2 regions of the Staphylococcus durrellii genome follow, and region 1 is predicted to be linked to the other one. Evidence: a T-box and tRNA genes for the amino acid it is inferred to sense, from the RefSeq annotation. Region 1 holds a T-box; the other holds one or more tRNA genes.

Evidence for each region. The T-box of region 1 lies ahead of alaS (alanine--tRNA ligase). A T-box ahead of a tRNA ligase gene usually reads a tRNA of that ligase, here a tRNA-Ala.
Region 2: it has a tRNA-Ala gene. The T-box ahead of alaS (alanine--tRNA ligase) is inferred to sense a tRNA for this amino acid. The anticodon was not compared.

The regions. Positions count from the first base shown of each region.
Region 1 is NZ_JADIIO010000001.1:1,195,808-1,206,704, forward strand. It holds gene recD2 (SF1B family DNA helicase RecD2) at 1-2,338, shown strand, start outside; T-box leader at 2,368-2,569, shown strand; gene alaS (alanine--tRNA ligase) at 2,641-5,271, shown strand; gene ISP02_RS05810 (IreB family regulatory phosphoprotein) at 5,337-5,600, shown strand; gene ruvX (Holliday junction resolvase RuvX) at 5,603-6,031, shown strand; gene ISP02_RS05820 (DUF1292 domain-containing protein) at 6,048-6,380, shown strand; gene ISP02_RS05825 (O-methyltransferase) at 6,661-7,296, shown strand; gene ISP02_RS05830 (peptidase U32 family protein) at 7,299-8,222, shown strand; gene ISP02_RS05835 (peptidase U32 family protein) at 8,238-9,509, shown strand; gene udk (uridine kinase) at 9,509-10,132, shown strand; gene greA (transcription elongation factor GreA) at 10,161-10,637, shown strand; gene pxpB (5-oxoprolinase subunit PxpB) at 10,838-10,897, shown strand, end outside.
Region 2 is NZ_JADIIO010000001.1:932,401-943,297, reverse strand. It holds gene ISP02_RS04600 (CDP-glycerol glycerophosphotransferase family protein) at 1-1,700, opposite strand, end outside; tRNA gene ISP02_RS04595 (tRNA-Leu) at 2,039-2,122, opposite strand; tRNA gene ISP02_RS04590 (tRNA-Gly) at 2,158-2,232, opposite strand; tRNA gene ISP02_RS04585 (tRNA-Gly) at 2,251-2,325, opposite strand; tRNA gene ISP02_RS04580 (tRNA-Gly) at 2,345-2,419, opposite strand; tRNA gene ISP02_RS04575 (tRNA-Gly) at 2,439-2,513, opposite strand; tRNA gene ISP02_RS04570 (tRNA-Cys) at 2,525-2,595, opposite strand; tRNA gene ISP02_RS04565 (tRNA-Gln) at 2,601-2,672, opposite strand; tRNA gene ISP02_RS04560 (tRNA-His) at 2,685-2,757, opposite strand; tRNA gene ISP02_RS04555 (tRNA-Trp) at 2,760-2,833, opposite strand; tRNA gene ISP02_RS04550 (tRNA-Tyr) at 2,847-2,930, opposite strand; tRNA gene ISP02_RS04545 (tRNA-Thr) at 2,937-3,009, opposite strand; tRNA gene ISP02_RS04540 (tRNA-Phe) at 3,019-3,091, opposite strand; tRNA gene ISP02_RS04535 (tRNA-Asp) at 3,096-3,171, opposite strand; tRNA gene ISP02_RS04530 (tRNA-Met) at 3,183-3,256, opposite strand; tRNA gene ISP02_RS04525 (tRNA-Ser) at 3,275-3,367, opposite strand; tRNA gene ISP02_RS04520 (tRNA-Ser) at 3,413-3,505, opposite strand; tRNA gene ISP02_RS04515 (tRNA-Ile) at 3,515-3,588, opposite strand; tRNA gene ISP02_RS04510 (tRNA-Met) at 3,615-3,688, opposite strand; tRNA gene ISP02_RS04505 (tRNA-Ala) at 3,707-3,782, opposite strand; tRNA gene ISP02_RS04500 (tRNA-Pro) at 3,798-3,871, opposite strand; tRNA gene ISP02_RS04495 (tRNA-Arg) at 3,885-3,958, opposite strand; tRNA gene ISP02_RS04490 (tRNA-Leu) at 3,974-4,062, opposite strand; tRNA gene ISP02_RS04485 (tRNA-Gly) at 4,076-4,150, opposite strand; tRNA gene ISP02_RS04480 (tRNA-Leu) at 4,154-4,235, opposite strand; tRNA gene ISP02_RS04475 (tRNA-Lys) at 4,242-4,317, opposite strand; tRNA gene ISP02_RS04470 (tRNA-Thr) at 4,323-4,398, opposite strand; tRNA gene ISP02_RS04465 (tRNA-Val) at 4,419-4,494, opposite strand; rRNA gene rrf (5S ribosomal RNA) at 4,505-4,619, opposite strand; rRNA gene ISP02_RS04455 (23S ribosomal RNA) at 4,696-7,618, opposite strand; tRNA gene ISP02_RS04450 (tRNA-Ala) at 7,809-7,884, opposite strand; tRNA gene ISP02_RS04445 (tRNA-Ile) at 7,909-7,985, opposite strand; rRNA gene ISP02_RS04440 (16S ribosomal RNA) at 8,085-9,636, opposite strand; gene perR (peroxide-responsive transcriptional repressor PerR) at 10,174-10,626, opposite strand; gene ISP02_RS04430 (phosphoglycerate dehydrogenase) at 10,722-10,897, opposite strand, start outside.

The DNA.
Region 1 (10,897 bases):
ATTTCAAAACAAAGATAACTTTTACACCGTGTTAAAAGTTGATACAATTGAATCAAATGAAACCTTTGATAGTATGCCGACAGTTGTAGGATTTTTCCCTGAAGTGGTTGAAGGTGATGTATATACTTTCAAAGGACAAGTTGCTACCCATCCTAAATATGGAAAACAACTAAAGGCCGAAACATTCGAAAAAGAATTGCCACAAACAAAAGAGGCCATCGTCAGTTATCTTTCTAGTGATCTATTTAAAGGAATTGGTAAAAAGACCGCTCAAAATATTGTAAACGCCTTAGGTGAAAATACGATTTCAGATATTTTAAATGATGCTACAGTACTGGAAAAAGTGCCTGGTTTACCTAAGAAAAAGCAACAACAGATTGCCGAACAAATCGCGAGCAATCAAGAAACTGAACGAATAATCATTAGGTTACATGATTTAGGATTTGGTCCTAAGTTAGCCATGAATATTTATCAAACTTATTTAGCCGAAACTTTAAATATAGTCGAAAAAACACCATATCAACTCGTGTATGATGTCAAAGGTATAGGATTTAACAAGGCTGACCTATTAGCTAAAAACATCGGTATTCAATATAACGATCACGAGCGTATAAAAGCAGGTATTTTATATCTATTAGAAGAAGAGTGTATTAAACAAGGTCATACTTATTTGCCAAGTCAATTTTTAATAGATAGTGTTCAAGATATGTTATCAAATCCACCAGCTGAAGAGATAGAAAGAAAACAAATCGAAGCCCAAATCGATCAACTCGTGAGTGATACTAAATTAATACAACAAGAAGACCAGTTTGCTATTCCAAGTTTGTATTATTCCGAAATAAAAAGTGTACAAAATTTGTATCGTAATTTTACCTATACTAAAAAATTAAAAGATATAGAAACTTCGGAACTATTGTTAGAAATAGGAGATATTGAAGATAAAAACAATGTCAGTTATGCCGAGTCACAAAGAGAAGCTTTACAAACGGTTATTAATTCTAAAGTAATGCTATTAACAGGAGGACCTGGTACAGGTAAAACTACCGTTATTAAAGGTATTGTGGAATTATATGCTGAAATTCATGGTTTATCGTTAGATTATGATGATTATAAAGAAGATGATTATCCAATTGTATTAGGAGCACCAACGGGTCGAGCTTCTAAAAGGTTATCTGAGTCGACAGAACTTGAAGCGATGACGATACATCGCTTAATAGGATGGAATCAAGATACGCAACCTGAAGATATTTTAGATAATGAAATTAATGCGAAATTAATTATTATAGATGAAATGTCAATGGTAGATACATGGTTGTTTCATCAATTTATGAGCGCTGTTCCAATGGATGCTCAAGTTATTTTGGTTGGAGATGAGGATCAGTTACCATCTGTGGGCCCCGGGCAAGTTTTTAAAGATTTAATTGATTCTAAGGTGATACCGAGAGTGAATTTAACAGAAGTTTATCGTCAACAAGAAGGTTCTAGCATTATAGAATTAGCGCATCGTATAAAATTAAATCAAGCTGTCGATATTACTCAACGCTTTCATGATAGGAACTTTATTAATTGTTCTACGGACCAAATACCAGAAGTTGTTGATAAAGTAGTTAATAGTGCTGTTTCAAAAGGGTATGATATGAGTGATATCCAAGTTTTAGCACCAATGTATAAAGGCTCAGCAGGAATTAAAAAATTAAATTCAGTATTGCAAGGTATTTTGAATCCTAAGGATAAAGATACAAGGGAAATCGAATTTGGAGAAGTTCTGTTTCGTAAAGGCGATAAAGTTTTACAACTGGTCAATCGTCCAAATGATAATATTTTTAATGGGGATATTGGCGTTATAGTTGGCATATTTTGGGCGAAAGAAAATGCTTTAGATAAAGATGTCGTAGTTGTAGATTTTGAAGGCAATGAAATTACCTTTACTAGACAGGATTTAATGGAACTTACACATGCATATTGCACGTCTATTCATAAATCTCAAGGTTCTGAATTTCCGATTGTCATAATGCCTATGGTCAAACAATATTATAGAATGTTGCAGAAGCCTATCTTATATACTGGTTTAACGAGAGCCAAACAATCTTTAGTCTTTTTAGGTGATCCACAAGCCTTTGATTTAGGATTAAAAACGAATGGCCAAGCAAGAATGACGCAACTTTGTACTTTATTAAAAGCATACTTTAATACAGATGATACCAATGTTCATATCGACAATGAACAAGTTGATAATAGTTTGGATATTTCCATCGAATTGACTGAATCAACTATTTATAAAATAGATCCTATGATAAATATGGGGGAAATGTCGCCATACGATTTCGTAAATGATTGACACAGAGCTAGAAAATAAATACAATGAATTTAAAGTTTACAATGAAGATGAGTAAATAACTTGGGACGATTAGAGATGTACTGGTTGGTGAAAAGTGCAGCGCAAGTTATTGAACGCTACTTCGAATCATTATTAATAACGACTTTATTGAGTGATAAACAAGTTAAGTGCTCTAAATGCTAACGTTACTGTTTATAACTAGGGTGGTACCGCGAATTGTTCGTCCCTTATATAGAGGATGAACTTTTTTTGTGCGCAAAATTAATTTTTAATAATGTATGTATTAAATTGGAGGATTGTTTATGAAAAAATTAAAAGCGAGTGAAATTAGACAAGGGTTTATTGATTTCTTTGTAGAAAAGGGACACATGGTTGAACCTTCTGCCCCATTAGTACCTATTGATGACGATTCATTATTATGGATTAACTCAGGTGTAGCCACTTTAAAAAAATATTTCGATGGACGAGAAACACCAAAAAAACCTAGAATTGTGAACTCACAAAAAGCCATTCGTACAAATGATATCGAAAATGTTGGTTTTACAGCTCGTCATCATACATTTTTTGAAATGTTAGGTAACTTTTCAATCGGTGACTATTTTAAAAAAGAAGCAATAGAATATGCTTGGGAATTTTTAACTAGCGATAAATGGATGGGCATGGATCCAAGTAAATTATACGTCACAATCCACCCTGAAGATGCTGAAGCTTATAAATTATGGCATGAGGATATTGGTCTCGAAGAAAGTCGTATTATTCGTATAGAAGGTAATTTTTGGGATATTGGTGAAGGCCCTTCAGGTCCTAATACTGAAATATTCTATGATCGTGGTGATGAATATGGTCACGATGACCCAGCAGAAGAAATGTATCCTGGCGGTGAAAACGAACGTTATTTAGAAGTATGGAACTTAGTATTTAGTGAATTTAACCATAATAAGGATCATACTTATACGCCACTTCCTAATAAAAATATTGATACGGGCATGGGTCTTGAAAGAATGGCATCAGTGGCGCAAGATGTACGTACGAACTATGAAACAGATTTATTTATGCCAATTATTGAAGAAGTTGAAAAAATTTCTGGTAAGAAATATTTAACTAATAATGAATACGATGTCGCGTTTAAAGTTATATCAGATCATATTAGAACAATTTCATTTGCTATTGCTGATGGCGCATTACCTGCTAATGAAGGCCGTGGTTATGTTTTACGTAGATTACTACGAAGAGCCGTACGTTTCAGTCAATCATTAGATATTAATGAGCCCTTCTTATACAAATTAGTAAATATTGTTGCTGAAATTATGGAACCGTACTATCCAAACGTAAAAGAGAAAGCGCAATTTATTCAACGTGTAATTAAATCCGAAGAAGATAGATTCCACGAAACTTTACAAGAAGGTTTATCAATCTTAAGTACGCTTGTGAAAAAAGCTAAAGATGGCGACAAAACGATTAATGGTGAAGATGCATTCAAACTATACGATACTTATGGCTTTCCAATTGAGTTAACTGAAGAATTTGCTCAACAAGAAGGACTGTCAATAGATATGGAAACTTTTGGTGTGGAAATGCAAAAACAAAGAGATCGTGCGCGTCAAGCACGTCAAAGTGGACAATCTATGCAAATCCAAAGTGATGTTTTAAAACAAATTAATACTGACAGCACGTTTGTTGGCTATGAACGAATGACAGCTAATTCTACAATAACTGACATTATTAAAAATGGCGAACTCGTTAATACAGTTGAAGCTGGTGATGAAATTAGTCTTATATTAAAAGAAACACCTTTCTATGCTGTTAGTGGTGGACAAGTTGCCGATAAAGGTACGATAAGTAATGATAGTTTTGAAATTTATGTAGAAGAAGTAACTAAAGCACCAAACGGTCAAAACTTACACACAGGAAAAGTACAATTTGGTAGAGTGACTACTGGAGCTGAAGTTACTGCTGAAGTAAATCACAACGAACGTCAATCCATTAAGAAAAATCACAGTGCAACGCACCTATTACATGCAGCATTAAAAGAAATTTTAGGCGATCATGTTAATCAAGCAGGTTCATTAGTAGAACCAGATAGATTACGTTTTGACTTTTCACATTTCGGTCCACTATCTGAAGAAGAAATCGAAATTGTTGAACGTCGAGTAAATGAAGAAATTTGGAACAATATTTCAGTTTCTATTAAAGAAATGCCAATTGACGAAGCTAAAAAAATGGGCGCTATGGCATTATTTGGTGAAAAATACAGTGATATGGTAAGAGTTGTTGATATGGCACCGTTCTCAATAGAATTATGTGGTGGTATACACGTAAACAATACATCAGAAATTGGATTATTTAAAATTGTAAGTGAATCAGGTACAGGTGCTGGTGTACGTAGAATTGAAGCATTAACTGGTAAATCAGCATTACTATACTTAGAATCAATTCAAAATCATTTCAAACAATTGAAAAAACAAATTAAAGTAAAAGATGATGATCAAGTTTTAGATAAAGTCGTACAAATGCAAAATGATGAGAAATCACTACACAGACAGCTAGAACAACGTAGTAAAGAAATTACGGCATTGAAAATGGGAGACATTAAGGATCAAGTTGAAGTAATTAATGGTTTAAACGTATTAGCCACTGAGGTAGAAGTAGATAACGCTAATGCAATCCGCGAAACGATGGATGATTTCAAATCAAAATTACAAGATACTGTTATTATTTTAGTGAGCAAGGTGGGCGATAAAGTATCACTTATCGCTACGGTACCAAAATCATTAACTGATAAAGTAAAAGCTGGAAATATTATTAAAGAAATGGCCCCAGTAGTTGGTGGTAAAGGTGGCGGCCGTCCTGATATGGCTCAAGGTGGCGGCACACAACCTGAGAATATCACAGAATCATTACGTTTTATTAAAAATTACATTAAATCACTGTAACTGGAAGATAGAGTGAGTTAAAATAGTGTTGTATAATTTTTACTATATTTGAAGGAGTGTTGGACGTGGAAAACTTAGATAAAACGATGAAATTTAGTTACGATGAAATTCCTAAAAAAGATGTTAGAACAATATTATTGAATGTTTATAATACTTTAGAAGAACGTGGCTATAACCCAGTTAATCAAATTGTAGGCTACCTACTATCTGGTGACCCTGCATATATACCAAGACATAATGACGCAAGAAATCAAATTAGACATATAGATAGAGATGACATTATGGAAGAATTAGTGTCAAATTATCTTCATGATAGTAAGAAAGAATAAATATGTTAACTAATAAAATATTAGGTCTTGATGTAGGAAGTAAAACTGTCGGTATCGCTATAAGTGATTTAATGGGTTGGACTGCGCAAGGCCTAGACACACTCCGAATAAATGAAAACGAAAATGAGCTTGGTATTGATAAGCTTGTCCAAATAGTAAAAAAAGAAAATGTTGGTACAGTTGTAATCGGATTACCAAAAAATATGAATAATTCTATTGGCTTTCGAGGGGAAGCTTCGTTACAATACAAAGAACAGCTTCTTGAAGCATTACCTTCACTTGAAATAATTATGTGGGATGAACGTCTTAGCACAATGGCTGCAGAACGTTCCTTACTCGAAGCTGATGTATCTAGACAAAAAAGAAAAAAAGTTATAGACAAGATGGCCGCAGTTTTCATCTTGCAAGGTTACTTGGATTCAATTCAATAAAAAGGAGAAATTTACGATGACAGAACATAACAATGCAGAGTTACAAATTAATAATGAGGAAGAGTTATTAACTCTTTATGACGAAGAAGGAAATGAAGTTCTTTATCGCAAAGTTTTAGAATTCTATCATCCTGAATTTAAAAAAGAATATGTCATCTTAGCCGAAGAAGGTGCAGAAGCTGATGACGATGATTTAGTTGAATTAGTCCCAATGATTAATGACCCAGACGAAAACGGTGAAGGTGGTAAGTTCTTACCAGTTGAAACTGATGAAGAATGGGATATGATTGAGGAAGTAGTTAATACTGAAATGGACGATGAACACGATCACGACCATGATCATGAATAATTAACGCTTTAAAGAATAAATTCTATTTTTACATAATAGAATTTATTCTTTTTTTATAATTAACCGCATCTATCAATTTTTTTGTTTAAACATTAAAATAGAAATACTATTAAAGTCTATTCAATCTTATCTTTCTTATTAAAATATGATAGAATATTTAAAGTTAATTTATATTTATCACTGATTCATCAAAACTATAAAACATGCCTAACATCTTAATTAGTTATAATATTAAAATCGTTATTCAAATGTTTTAAGTTAATATAAAGGAAGTTACAATTTGGAAAAAAATCAAACTTATTTATTAAATTTGCTCAACCATAATTCAATTAATATTGAGAATTTAAGGACGTTTGCAGAAAAAAATAGTGTGCCAATCGTTGATCGAATGACACTTGAGATGATTAAACAAATAATTAGAATACATAAGCCTACTAAAATCTTAGAAATAGGTACTGCTATTGGTTATAGTTCGATGCAATTTGCTTCTATTGATCCTCAAATTCAAGTAACCACAATTGAAAGAAACGAACGCATGCAACAACAAGCTATCCAAAACTTTGAACATTATAACTTTCAAAAGCAAATTCATTTAATTAAAGGTGATGCACTAGAGCAATTCGCAGCTGTTGAAAATCAATCATTTGATATGATTTTTATCGATGCTGCTAAAGCGCAAACTCAGAAATTTTTTGAGTTATACACACCATTGTTAAAAAACCATGGTGTCGTAATTACAGACAATATCTTATATCATGATTTTGTAGCTGATATTGACGTAGTTAGAAATCGAAACGTTAGACAAATGGTTAAAAAAATACAAAAATATAATGAATGGTTAATTAACAATGAAGCATTTACTACAAATTTTTTAAATATTGATGATGGCTTAGCTATTTCAATTAAAGGAGAGTAAGTATGACTGAATTATTAGTTACACCCAAGTCCGTCTCACATATAGCAACTTTAATAGAAAAAGGTGCAGACGCTTTTGTCATCGGTGAACAAAAATTTGGCTTGAGACTTGCTGGCGAATTTGATCGATCTTCTTTGAAAGAAGCAGTCGAATTAATACATAGCCATGATAAAAAAGTTTACGTAGCAGTTAATGGTATTTTTCATAATTATCATTTAAATGCGCTTGAGGACTATATTTCATTTTTACATGAATTGAAAGTAGATAGAATTATTTTTGGTGACCCTGCTGTAGTGATGTACGTCAAACAACATAAAAAACCTATCCCTTTAAATTGGGATGCAGAAGCTTTAGTTACTAATTATTTCCAATGTAATTACTGGGGCGACAAAGGTGCTAAAAGGGCAGTGTTGGCTCGAGAATTAAGTTTAGATGAAATATTAAACATTAAGCAAGCCGTTAATGTGGAACTTGAAGTACAGGTACATGGTATGACTTGTATGTTTCAGTCCAAACGTATGTTGTTAGGTAATTACTATACATTCCAACAACGTCAAATGAAAATAGAACGTAACGTTATGTCTAACCAATTGCTACTATATGATGAAGAACGTAATAATCAATATCCAGTATTTGAAGATTACAATGGAACCCATATTATGTCGCCAAATGATATCTGTTTAATAGAGGAATTAGAGGCATTATTAGAAGCAGGTATAGATACTTTTAAAATAGACGGCATTTTACAATCAGAAGAATATATTAATGTTTGTACAGAACAGTATAGAGAAGCCATTGATTTATTTAATGAAGATCCAGAATCCTACGAGGATGAGAAATTTATGCTCGTAGATCCAATAGAAGCAATCCAACCCGAGCATCGTCCATTCGATGAAGGATTTTTATTCAAACAAACTGTATATTAAAGGAGGCATAGATCATTGAAAATATTAGAAAAGGCAAATACTTCAGTGACTCCTAAAATTAAAAAACCTGAATTGCTTGCACCGGCAGGAAATTTAGAAAAGTTAAAAATAGCCGTACATTATGGTGCAGATGCTGTCTTTTTAGGTGGACAAGCATATGGTTTGAGATCTAATGCTGGTAATTTTACTATGGCTGAAATTGAAGAGGGCGTTAATTTTGCTCGTAAATACGGTGCGAAAATATATATCACAACTAATATTATTGCTCATGACGAAAACATAGAAGGTTTAGACCAATATTTACAAGACCTTGAAGCAACAGGTGTAACAGGAATTATCGTAGCAGATCCTTTAATTATAGAAACTTGTAAAAAAGTGGCACCTTCGCTAGAAATTCATTTATCAACACAACAATCACTATCAAATTATAAAGCCGTTGAATTTTGGAAAGAAGAAGGTTTAGATCGTGTAGTTCTAGCTCGAGAAACTGGCGCTATGGAAATGCAAGAAATGAAAGAAAAAGTCGATATTGAGATAGAAGCTTTTATCCATGGTGCAATGTGTATAGCATACTCTGGTAGATGTACGTTAAGTAATCACATGACGGCTCGTGATTCAAACCGTGGTGGTTGTTGTCAAAGTTGCCGTTGGGATTACGATTTATTAGCTGTAGATGACGATGGAGAGTTAGATTTAGTATATAGTGAAGATGATGTAACGCCATTTGCAATGAGTCCGAAAGATTTGAAATTGATAGAATCCATACCCAATATGATGGATATTGGCATCGATTCTCTTAAAATTGAAGGTAGAATGAAATCAATACATTACATTGCTACAGTCGTTTCGGTATATCGAAAAGTAATCGATGCATATGCTGCCGACCCGGATAACTTTACAATTAATCCAAATTGGTTGATTGAATTAAACAAATGTGCAAATAGAGCAACAGCGCCGGCCTTTTTTGAAGGAACACCAGGTTATAAAGAACAGATGTTTGGTTCAGTAGGTGAAAAAAATCAATCAGCTTATGATTTTTGTGGATTGGTATTAGACTATGATGAAACTACAAAACTTGCTACTATTCAACAACGTAATAAATTTAAACCTGGAGAAGAAATTGAATTTTTCGGTCCAGAAATCGGTACATTTAAACAAGTGGTTGAGCATATTTATGATGAAGAAGGTAATGAATTAGATGCAGCTCGTCATCCACTTCAAATTATTCAAATAAAAGTCGCAAAACCTCTTTATGCTAACAACATGATAAGAAAGGAAATTGGATAATGAAAAGTACGACCATAATAGGAATTGCTGGTGGCTCAGGCTCTGGGAAAACAACGGTTACTGATGAGATTATGAAAAACTTAGAAGGTCATAGTGTTGCACTTTTAGCTCAAGACTATTACTATAAAGACCAATCGCATTTATCTTTTGAAGAGCGATTAGAAACAAACTATGATCATCCATTTGCATTTGATAATGATTTATTAATAGCAAATTTGAATGATTTAAGAAATGACAAAGTTGTCGAAGTACCTACATATGATTATAAGAACCATACAAGAAGCGATGAAACGATTGCATTTGAACCAAAAGATGTTATTATCGTAGAAGGTATATTTGCACTGGAAAATAAAACATTAAGAGACTTAATGGACGTTAAAATATATGTTGACACAGATGCTGACTTAAGAATATTACGACGTTTACTACGTGACACAGAAGAACGTGGGCGTACGATGGAATCGGTAGTTAATCAATATCTAAATGTAGTGCGACCAATGCACAATCAATTTATTGAACCAACTAAGAAGTATGCCGATATCATTATCCCAGAGGGTGGCAGTAATAAAGTCGCAATCGACATAATGACAACTAAAATCCAGACATTAGTAAGCAAACAATAGTAATTTTATAGTAAAGGAAGATGACATTATGGAAAATCAAAAGCAATATCCAATGACTCAAGAAGGTTATGAGAAATTAGAACATGAACTAGAAGAGTTAAAAACTGTAAAACGACCAGAAGTTGTTGAAAAAATTAAAGTTGCTCGTTCATTTGGTGACTTATCTGAGAACTCAGAGTACGATGCTGCTAAAGATGAGCAAGGTTTTATCGAACAAGATATTCAGCGTATTGAAAATATGATTAGAAATGCCTTGATTATCGAAGATACAGGCGATAACAATGTTGTACAAATTGGTAAAACTGTTACATTCGTTGAATTACCAGGAGAAGAAGAAGAAAGTTATCAAATTGTTGGTTCAGCTGAGGCTGACGCATTTAATGGGAAGATTTCAAACGAATCACCTATGGCTAAAAACCTTATTGGTAAAGGTTTAAACGATGAAGTTCGTGTACCTCTTCCAAATGGTGGAGAAATCAACGTAAAAATCGTTGATATTAAATAAGCTATACTACTAAAAACCCCGATATCATAACAGATATACGGGGTTTTAATTTTTAAGGTTGAAAAAAAAGATATACTAATTCATGAAAATTTGATAAATTTATTTTAATAAGGGTAAATATGAAAGATTGACTACGCATTTACTTTTAATTGAAAAACAAATTATCTGATAATTGAAACTATTCAAAGGGGAGTAATATTTTGGAAACCAAAATATTGAATGAACAAACAATCATTTATTATTTTGAGAATGAAATTTAT
Region 2 (10,897 bases), 260 kb from region 1:
CTTTTTATATCACTGTGTAAGTAAATGATTTTTCTTTTTGCTTCAGTACCTAATAAAATTTTTGGCCAGAACATAGAATATCCACTATAATCAATAACGTAATCAAATTGCGAATTTCCAAATATTTTTCTTGATTCCCTTTTGTAGGAACTATCTGTATATAACAATTTTTCAATGAAACTGTTAAGTCCTCTGTTTTTTACAAATGTATCCCTATACTTTTCTGATAATGTAGCCAATAAAGGACCTTTACGAAGAAGAATTCTTACATTGTCATTTACTTCTTTTAAGTTAGTTAATATTTCTCTATCATTTGTATTGTTTAAAAAAATTGTAACATCGTATTTATCATAATCAATATTTTGTAATAAATTTATAGCAGCAGTAGTAATACCATTATTTTTCATACCACCAGGAAACATCAGTATATTTTCTTTATTTTTTAGAGTTTGATATTTTTTATCACTAAATATTTTATCTACTAAAACTTTAGTGACATTCCCATTTTCGTATGGTGTGTACGTAGATTTAAATAGTTCGTACTGCTTTTTATATTTATCTACTTCTTGGTCAATATTATTAATAGTTGTTATTAAATCATCTTCATTAGAAATCGAGGGACCTGGTAATTGATTTGGTTCTATATAAAATCCTCTATCATCTTCATATGTTTCATAATCAGGCACATAGAATACTATTGGTTTATTTGTGACTAAAAAGTCGAAGAAAATACTAGAATAGTCTGTTATTAACAAATCAACTATACTCAATAACTCATTTGTGTCAAATGTATCTGGTATCAAATAAGGTCTTAACTCATTATGTTTTATTGCATTATTATAAGTAAATGGATGTACTTTAATTAATATTTGATAACTTGTTGAATTTTGCATTTTTTGTAATAATTGGTAGATTTCTTCAATATCATCTTCTGCATTATGAACATCATTACCTCTCCACGTTGGTGCAAATAGTGCAACTTTCTCATTCTCAAGATACACATCATTATCTTTTAATTTTGCTATTATTTGCGCTTTATTAGAATTAATAGTTAAATCGATTCTAGGATATCCTATCTCAAATAATTCCCCATTAAGTAATCCATCTAATTTAAATGCCCTTTTAAAAATTTCCGTAGTATGTTTATTGGGACTTATTAATAAGTCTGAGCTCAAAAAATTTTTAATAATATTTTGACTTCCCAATAAATTATCCTCTACATCTAAGCCCATTAATTTTAAAGGAGTCCCATGCCATGTGTTTATGTATATTTGATCAGCTTTTTTTGTGAAGTAAGCAGGAAAAGTTGAGTTATTTAAAATGTATTTACTTTCTGTTAAATAATTTAAATATTCATCACTTTCCTTCACAATAAATTTTACATTTGAATAATTTCTAAATTCATTTCCAAACTTCATCTTTTTATCTTCCGTATCCACAACCCAAATGTGGTACAAATTTTTATAGGTAGCATTTTCTAATAAATGTAAAAAGACAGCATAAGGACTATCTGTCATACTCTGTCCGTCCCGGGATTGATATAAAACGTAATTACTATTTACTTTATTTGTCTTATAATATTTTGCATATTTTGTTATTTTCTTAACGTATGCACTTTTTTTAAGTGAGCCCAATGGTTCTTTGACAAATTTATATTTTCTCTTTATTTGATTTATTACTTTATTATTTTTAAAATTCAAAATATTACCTCACTTTCAGACAGAATAATTACCTAAAAACATTAAAAATACAATAATTTTTAGATAAATAACGATATCTATATATTAGCCTTATATTATTATAAAGTAAACAATATTTAAAATATTCGATATATTTAATTATGTCTACATATTAATTACTTTCATTTTTTACAATATATTAATATCAAAACAGTTCATTTTTAACCATGTTCCATTAGTGTTTCTTTGACCACAAAAAGAACAAAATATTTAAATTTAATGTTTTTATGAGGATAAAAAAAAGAAACCCTGTAATTACAGGGTTTCTAGAATATACTGATGTCTATAACACCAAAAGATACCGGTGGTCGGGTTTGAACCGACACTCCAATGAAGGAACGGGATTTTGAGTCCCGCGCGTCTGCCAATTCCGCCACACCGGCCCAATAAATAAAAAACTCCCAAATGGAAGCAATTATGGAGCGGAAGATAGGACTTACACCTATACCTTGTTCCGGGAAGGAACCTGTTCTAAGAGTTAAACTACTCCCGCATAAATTATAAAATTAAATGGAGCGGAAGATAGGACTTACACCTATACCTTGTTCCGGGAAGGAACCTGTTCTAAGAGTTAAACTACTCCCGCATAAATTATAAAAATTAAATGGAGCGGAAGATAGGACTTACACCTACACCTTGTTCCGGGAAGGAACCTGTTCTAAGAGTTAAACTACTCCCGCATAAATTATAAAAAATAAATGGAGCGGAAGATAGGACTTACACCTATACCTTGTTCCGGGAAGGAACCTGTTCTAAGAGTTAAACTACTCCCGCAAATCACATAGAGGCGGCAACCGGATTTGAACCGGTGATAAAGGTTTTGCAGACCTCTGCCTTACCACTTGGCTATGCCGCCAAATACTGGGCTAGCTGGATTCGAACCAGCGCGTGACGGAGTCAAAGTCCGTTGCCTTACCGCTTGGCTATAGCCCATTAATACTTAAGGGCGGCTGATGGGAATCGAACCCACGAATGTCGGAACCACAATCCGATGCGTTAACCACTTCGCCACAACCGCCATGGCAGGGGCAGTAGGAATCGAACCCACATCAAAGGTTTTGGAGACCTCTATTCTACCGTTGAAATATGCCCCTATTAAATTATAAATGGTGGAGGGGGGCAGATTCGAACTGCCGAACCCGAAGGAGCGGATTTACAGTCCGCCGCGTTTAGCCACTTCGCTACCCCTCCATATGATGCCGGCCAGAGGACTTGAACCCCCAACCTACTGATTACAAGTCAGTTGCTCTACCAGTTGAGCTAGGCCGGCTTGTTTGAATGGTTCAGGACAGAATCGAACTGCCGACACATGGAGCTTCAATCCATTGCTCTACCAACTGAGCTACTGAACCATAATGGCGGTCTCGACGGGAATCGAACCCGCGATCTCCTGCGTGACAGGCAGGCGTGTTAACCGCTACACTACGAGACCAAAATATGTAATTGCGGGAGGCGGATTTGAACCACCGACCTTCGGGTTATGAGCCCGACGAGCTACCGAACTGCTCCATCCCGCGATAATAATAAATAATTAATGGCGGAGGAAGAGGGATTCGAACCCCCGCGGGCCGTTAAGCCCCTGTCGGTTTTCAAGACCGATCCCTTCAGCCGGACTTGGGTATTCCTCCGTATTAATAAATAATTTTATTGAATTATAATGCTGAAAAAATAAATGGCGGAGGAAGAGGGATTCGAACCCCCGCGGGCCGTTAAGCCCCTGTCGGTTTTCAAGACCGATCCCTTCAGCCGGACTTGGGTATTCCTCCACAATTTAATGGACCTTGCAGGATTCGAACCTGCGACCGAACGGTTATGAGCCGTTAGCTCTGACCAACTGAGCTAAAGGTCCTAAATATAATTCATAATAAAATTTAGTGGCGGTGGAGGGGATCGAACCCCCGACCTCACGGGTATGAACCGTACGCTCTAGCCAGCTGAGCTACACCGCCGTTAAATATTTTCTTATATGGTGGAGACTAGCGGGATCGAACCGCTGACCTCCTGCGTGCAAAGCAGGCGCTCTCCCATCTGAGCTAAGCCCCCATATAGGTATTTTAATCGGGAAGACAGGATTCGAACCTACGACCCCTTGGTCCCAAACCAAGTGCTCTACCAAGCTGAGCTACTTCCCGTAAAATATATGAACGCGCCCGATAGGAGTCGAACCCATAACCTCTTGATCCGTAGTCAAACGCTCTATCCAGTTGAGCTACGGGCGCATATTTCACAAATGATGGTGCCGAGGACCGGAATCGAACCGGTACGGTAATTACTTACCGCAGGATTTTAAGTCCTGTGCGTCTGCCAGTTCCGCCACCCCGGCACAAAAGAAAAAATGGAGCAGAAGACGGGATTCGAACCCGCGACCCCGACCTTGGCAAGGTCGTATTCTACCGCTGAACTACTTCTGCATATGCGGGTGAAGGGAGTCGAACCCCCACGCCGTAAGGCGCTAGATCCTAAGTCTAGTGCGTCTGCCAATTCCGCCACACCCGCATGTAATGGTGAGCCATAGAGGATTCGAACCTCTGACCCTCTGATTAAAAGTCAGATGCTCTACCAACTGAGCTAATGGCTCATACATGGTGCCGGCCAGAGGACTTGAACCCCCAACCTACTGATTACAAGTCAGTTGCTCTACCAGTTGAGCTAGGCCGGCTAATATGTATAAAAGTAATATGGTGGAGAATGACGGGTTCGAACCGCCGACCCTCTGCTTGTAAGGCAGATGCTCTCCCAGCTGAGCTAATTCTCCGTTATATATTGCCTGGCAACGTCCTACTCTAGCGGGATGTAAATCCGACTACCATCGGCGCTAAGGAGCTTAACTTCTGTGTTCGGCATGGGAACAGGTGTGACCTCCTTGCCATTGTCACCAGACAATGATGTATAACATTTATACATTCAAAACTAGATAGTAAGTAAATATAAATCAACCAATCAAAACATTTAAAAATTGATTAAGTCTTCGATCGATTAGTATTCGTCAGCTCCACATGTCGCCATGCTTCCACCTCGAACCTATTAACCTCATCATCTTTGAGGGATCTTATAACCGAAGTTGGGAAATCTCATCTTGAGGGGGGCTTCATGCTTAGATGCTTTCAGCACTTATCCCGTCCATACATAGCTACCCAGCGATGCCGTTGGCACGACAACTGGTACACCAGAGGTATGTCCATCCCGGTCCTCTCGTACTAAGGACAGCTCCTCTCAAATTTCCTACGCCCACGACGGATAGGGACCGAACTGTCTCACGACGTTCTGAACCCAGCTCGCGTACCGCTTTAATGGGCGAACAGCCCAACCCTTGGGACCGACTACAGCCCCAGGATGCGATGAGCCGACATCGAGGTGCCAAACCTCCCCGTCGATGTGAACTCTTGGGGGAGATAAGCCTGTTATCCCCGGGGTAGCTTTTATCCGTTGAGCGATGGCCCTTCCATGCGGAACCACCGGATCACTAAGTCCGTCTTTCGACCCTGCTCGACTTGTAAGTCTCGCAGTCAAGCTCCCTTATGCCTTTACACTCTGTGAATGATTTCCAACCATTCTGAGGGAACCTTTGAGCGCCTCCGTTACTCTTTAGGAGGCGACCGCCCCAGTCAAACTGCCCATCTGACACTGTCTCCCACCATGCTAAATGGTGCGGGTTAGAAATCCAACACAGCGAGGGTAGTATCCCACCAACGCCTCCACGTAAACTAGCGTTCACGTTTCTAAGGCTCCTACCTATCCTGTACAAACTGTGCCGAATTTCAATATCAGACTGCAGTAAAGCTCCACGGGGTCTTTCCGTCCTGTCGCGGGTAACCTGCATCTTCACAGGTACTATGATTTCACCGAGTCTCTCGTTGAGACAGTGCCCAAATCGTTACGCCTTTCGTGCGGGTCGGAACTTACCCGACAAGGAATTTCGCTACCTTAGGACCGTTATAGTTACGGCCGCCGTTTACTGGGGCTTCGATTCGTAGCTTCGCAGAAGCTAACCACTCCTCTTAACCTTCCAGCACCGGGCAGGCGTCAGCCCCTATACATCACCTTACGGTTTAGCAGAGACCTGTGTTTTTGATAAACAGTCGCTTGGGCCTATTCACTGCGGCTCTCCCGGGCGTTAACCCTAGAGAGCACCCCTTCTCCCGAAGTTACGGGGTCATTTTGCCGAGTTCCTTAACGAGAGTTCGCTCGCTCACCTTAGAATTCTCATCTTGACTACCTGTGTCGGTTTGCGGTACGGGCACCTAATATTCTAGCTAGAGGCTTTTCTTGGCAGTGTGAAATCAACGACTCGAGGAAACAATTTCCTCTCCCCATCACAGCTTGACCTTATGAGTGCCGGATTTGCCTAACACTCAGTCTTACTGCTTGGACGTGCACTCCAACAGCACGCTTCGCCTATCCTACTGCGTCCCCCCATCGCTTAAAACGAATTTAGGTGGTACAGGAATATCAACCTGTTATCCATCGCCTACGCCTATCGGCCTCAGCTTAGGTCCCGACTAACCCAGAGCGGACGAGCCTTCCTCTGGAAACCTTAGTCAATCGGTGGACGGGATTCTCACCCGTCTTTCGCTACTCACACCGGCATTCTCACTTCTAAGCGCTCCACATGTCCTTGCGATCATGCTTCAACGCCCTTAGAACGCTCTCCTACCATTGTCCTACGGACAATCCACAGCTTCGGTAATATGTTTAGCCCCGGTACATTTTCGGCGCAGTGTCACTCGACTAGTGAGCTATTACGCACTCTTTAAATGATGGCTGCTTCTAAGCCAACATCCTAGTTGTCTGGGCAACGCCACATCCTTTTCCACTTAACATATATTTTGGGACCTTAGCTGGTGGTCTGGGCTGTTTCCCTTTCGAACACGGACCTTATCACCCATGTTCTGACTCCCAAGTTAAATTGATTGGCATTCGGAGTTTGTCTGAATTCGGTAACCCGATAAGGGCCCCTCGTCCAAACAGTGCTCTACCTCCAATAATCATCACTTGAGGCTAGCCCTAAAGCTATTTCGGAGAGAACCAGCTATCTCCAGGTTCGATTGGAATTTCTCCGCTACCCACAACTCATCCGCTCACTTTTCAACGTAAGTCGGTTCGGTCCTCCATTCAGTGTTACCTGAACTTCAACCTGGTCATGGGTAGATCACCTGGTTTCGGGTCTACGACCAAATACTCAACGCCCTATTCAGACTCGCTTTCGCTACGGCTCCACATTTCCTGCTTAACCTTGCATCAAATCGTAACTCGCCGGTTCATTCTACAAAAGGCACGCCATCACCCATTAACGGGCTCTGACTACTTGTAAGCACACGGTTTCAAGTTCTCTTTCACTCCCCTTCCGGGGTACTTTTCACCTTTCCCTCACGGTACTGGTTCACTATCGGTCACTAGAGAGTATTTAGCCTTGGGAGATGGTCCTCCCAGATTCCGACGGAATTTCACGTGCTCCGTCGTACTCAGGATCCACTCAAGAGTGTTATCGTTTTCGACTACAGGATTATTACCTTCTTTGATGCATCTTTCCAGATGCTTCGTCTAACAATAACTTTTGTAACTCCGTATAGAGTGTCCTACAACCCCAACAAGCAAGCTTGTTGGTTTGGGCTGTTCCCGTTTCGCTCGCCGCTACTCAGGGAATCGATTTTTCTTTCTCTTCCTCCGGGTACTAAGATGTTTCAGTTCTCCGGGTATGCCTTCAAACATGCTATGTATTCACATGTTGATTACACGACATGACTCGTGTAGGGTTTCCCCATTCGGAAATCTCTGGATCAACGCTTACTTACAGCTCCCCAAAGCATATCGTCGTTAGTAACGTCCTTCTTCGGCTTCTAGTGCCAAGGCATCCACCGTGCGCCCTTAATAACTTAATCTTTTTGGTTTTAAGTCAAACGCAACGTTTAACTCAAAACCCAAAATGTTATTAATCTGTGAGTGTTCTTTCGAACACTAGCGATTATTTTAGTTTGAATTCAAGCTTTTAAAAACTCTAATTCACTCGGTTTTGCTTGGTAAAATCTATTTTTACTTACTTATCTAGTTTTCAATGTACAATTTAATAAATGGTGGAGACTAGCGGGATCGAACCGCTGACCTCCTGCGTGCAAAGCAGGCGCTCTCCCATCTGAGCTAAGCCCCCAAATATTATGTGTTATTACTATAATGGTGGGCCTAAGTGGACTCGAACCACCGACCTCACGCTTATCAGGCGTGCGCTCTAACCAGCTGAGCTATAGGCCCATTTTCGTGTTGAAAACTCTATGAGCATTCAAAACTGAATACAATATGTCTACGTCATCCCTCTCATCTTCGTAGAAGATGTTCCGAATATATCCTTAGAAAGGAGGTGATCCAGCCGCACCTTCCGATACGGCTACCTTGTTACGACTTCACCCCAATCATTTGTCCCACCTTCGACGGCTAGCTCCATAATGGTTACTCCACCGGCTTCGGGTGTTACAAACTCTCGTGGTGTGACGGGCGGTGTGTACAAGACCCGGGAACGTATTCACCGTAGCATGCTGATCTACGATTACTAGCGATTCCAGCTTCATGTAGTCGAGTTGCAGACTACAATCCGAACTGAGAACAACTTTATGGGATTTGCATGACCTCGCGGTTTAGCTGCCCTTTGTATTGTCCATTGTAGCACGTGTGTAGCCCAAATCATAAGGGGCATGATGATTTGACGTCATCCCCACCTTCCTCCGGTTTGTCACCGGCAGTCAACTTAGAGTGCCCAACTTAATGATGGCAACTAAGCTTAAGGGTTGCGCTCGTTGCGGGACTTAACCCAACATCTCACGACACGAGCTGACGACAACCATGCACCACCTGTCACTTTGTCCCCCGAAGGGGAAAACTCTGTCTCCAGAGTGGTCAAAGGATGTCAAGATTTGGTAAGGTTCTTCGCGTTGCTTCGAATTAAACCACATGCTCCACCGCTTGTGCGGGTCCCCGTCAATTCCTTTGAGTTTCAACCTTGCGGTCGTACTCCCCAGGCGGAGTGCTTAATGCGTTAGCTGCAGCACTAAGGGGCGGAAACCCCCTAACACTTAGCACTCATCGTTTACGGCGTGGACTACCAGGGTATCTAATCCTGTTTGATCCCCACGCTTTCGCACATCAGCGTCAGTTACAGACCAGAAAGTCGCCTTCGCCACTGGTGTTCCTCCATATCTCTGCGCATTTCACCGCTACACATGGAATTCCACTTTCCTCTTCTGCACTCAAGTCTCCCAGTTTCCAATGACCCTCCACGGTTGAGCCGTGGGCTTTCACATCAGACTTAAGAAACCGCCTACGCGCGCTTTACGCCCAATAATTCCGGATAACGCTTGCCACCTACGTATTACCGCGGCTGCTGGCACGTAGTTAGCCGTGGCTTTCTGATTAGGTACCGTCAAGATGCGCACAGTTACTTACGCACATGTTCTTCCCTAATAACAGAGCTTTACGATCCGAAGACCTTCATCACTCACGCGGCGTTGCTCCGTCAGGCTTTCGCCCATTGCGGAAGATTCCCTACTGCTGCCTCCCGTAGGAGTCTGGACCGTGTCTCAGTTCCAGTGTGGCCGATCACCCTCTCAGGTCGGCTACGTATCGTTGCCTTGGTAAGCCGTTACCTTACCAACTAGCTAATACGGCGCGGGTCCATCTATAAGTGATAGCAAAACCATCTTTCACTGTAGAACCATGCGGTTCTACATGTTATCCGGCATTAGCTTCGGTTTCCCGAAGTTATTCCAGTCTTATAGGTAGGTTACCCACGTGTTACTCACCCGTCCGCCGCTAACGTCAAAGGAGCAAGCTCCTTATCTGTTCGCTCGACTTGCATGTATTAGGCACGCCGCCAGCGTTCATCCTGAGCCAGGATCAAACTCTCCATAAAAAATTATGATGTTTGATTAGCTCATAAAATACTAATTTGTGTGTTATCTCTAACACGTTTAAACCAACGATTATATCGTTGCGTTTGGAATTAACGTTGACATATTGCAATTCAGTTTTCAATGTTCATTTGTTGTGTTACAAGAAACGATTGTAACACTATTTTTTTATTGAGTCAATAATAAAATTATAAAATAATTTAAGTAATTTTATTCTGTCGTTAACTCAACATTTACAATTCTATATTGAATTCGTCTGTTACACAAGTACCAAATTTACACTAACAATCATTTTCTTTTTTTAAAATTCAAATCATTAAGCTGTACTTGTTTCGACGACTTTTATATAGTACCAATTTTACAAATCCTCGTCAATAAAAATGAAGAATAAATTTAGTTTATATTTACTTAATCAATAACCTATTGTAGTTAAAATGTAGTATCATATATTTTTGTGTAATAATATTATCTGTTTTCGGGGCTATATTGACTTATATCAAAAAAAAGAGAGGAATACATCCTCCCTCTCAAACTTATTATTAATAACCTTTATCTTGGCAATCTTTACAAACACCATAAATTTCCATGCGGTGATGTGATACATTAAATTCAGTTACGTGTTGAGCAAGTTGTTCAACTTCATCCAATTGAGGATAATGAAAATCGACAATTTTTCCGCAGTTTTCACAAATCACATGATAATGATTGTGTGTATTAAAATCGAATCTACTTGATGAATCCCCATAAGTTAATTCTTTTACAATACCTTTATCTTTAAAAACACGTAAATTATTATAAATTGTAGCAACACTTATATTAGGAAAATCTGGTGACAGTGCTTGATATATTTCATCAGCCGTTGGATGTGACTCTGCTGCAATCAAGAATTTTAAAATTGCTTGTCGTTGTGGTGTTATTCTTATGCCAGCTGTTCTTAATGAAGCAATTGAATCTTCTAATTGATGTTCAATGCTTTCCATTTCTGCACTCATTTTCCTCACCATCTTTCTATATAATAATTATTATTACTTAATACTAATATAACTGTTATAAGAGTAAAATGTCAATATTATTAGACTAATAAAGGTTAATATCCTTTGCTGATGTCTACTTCATTCTCAATTGTACCATCTTTATTGAGAAAAGATTTTAAATTATCTATAAATATATCTGTCACTTCATCACTATATTCAGTATTATTACCAGATATATGAGCCGTGATAGAAATGTTATCTATATCATAGAACTTACTATCTTGAGATA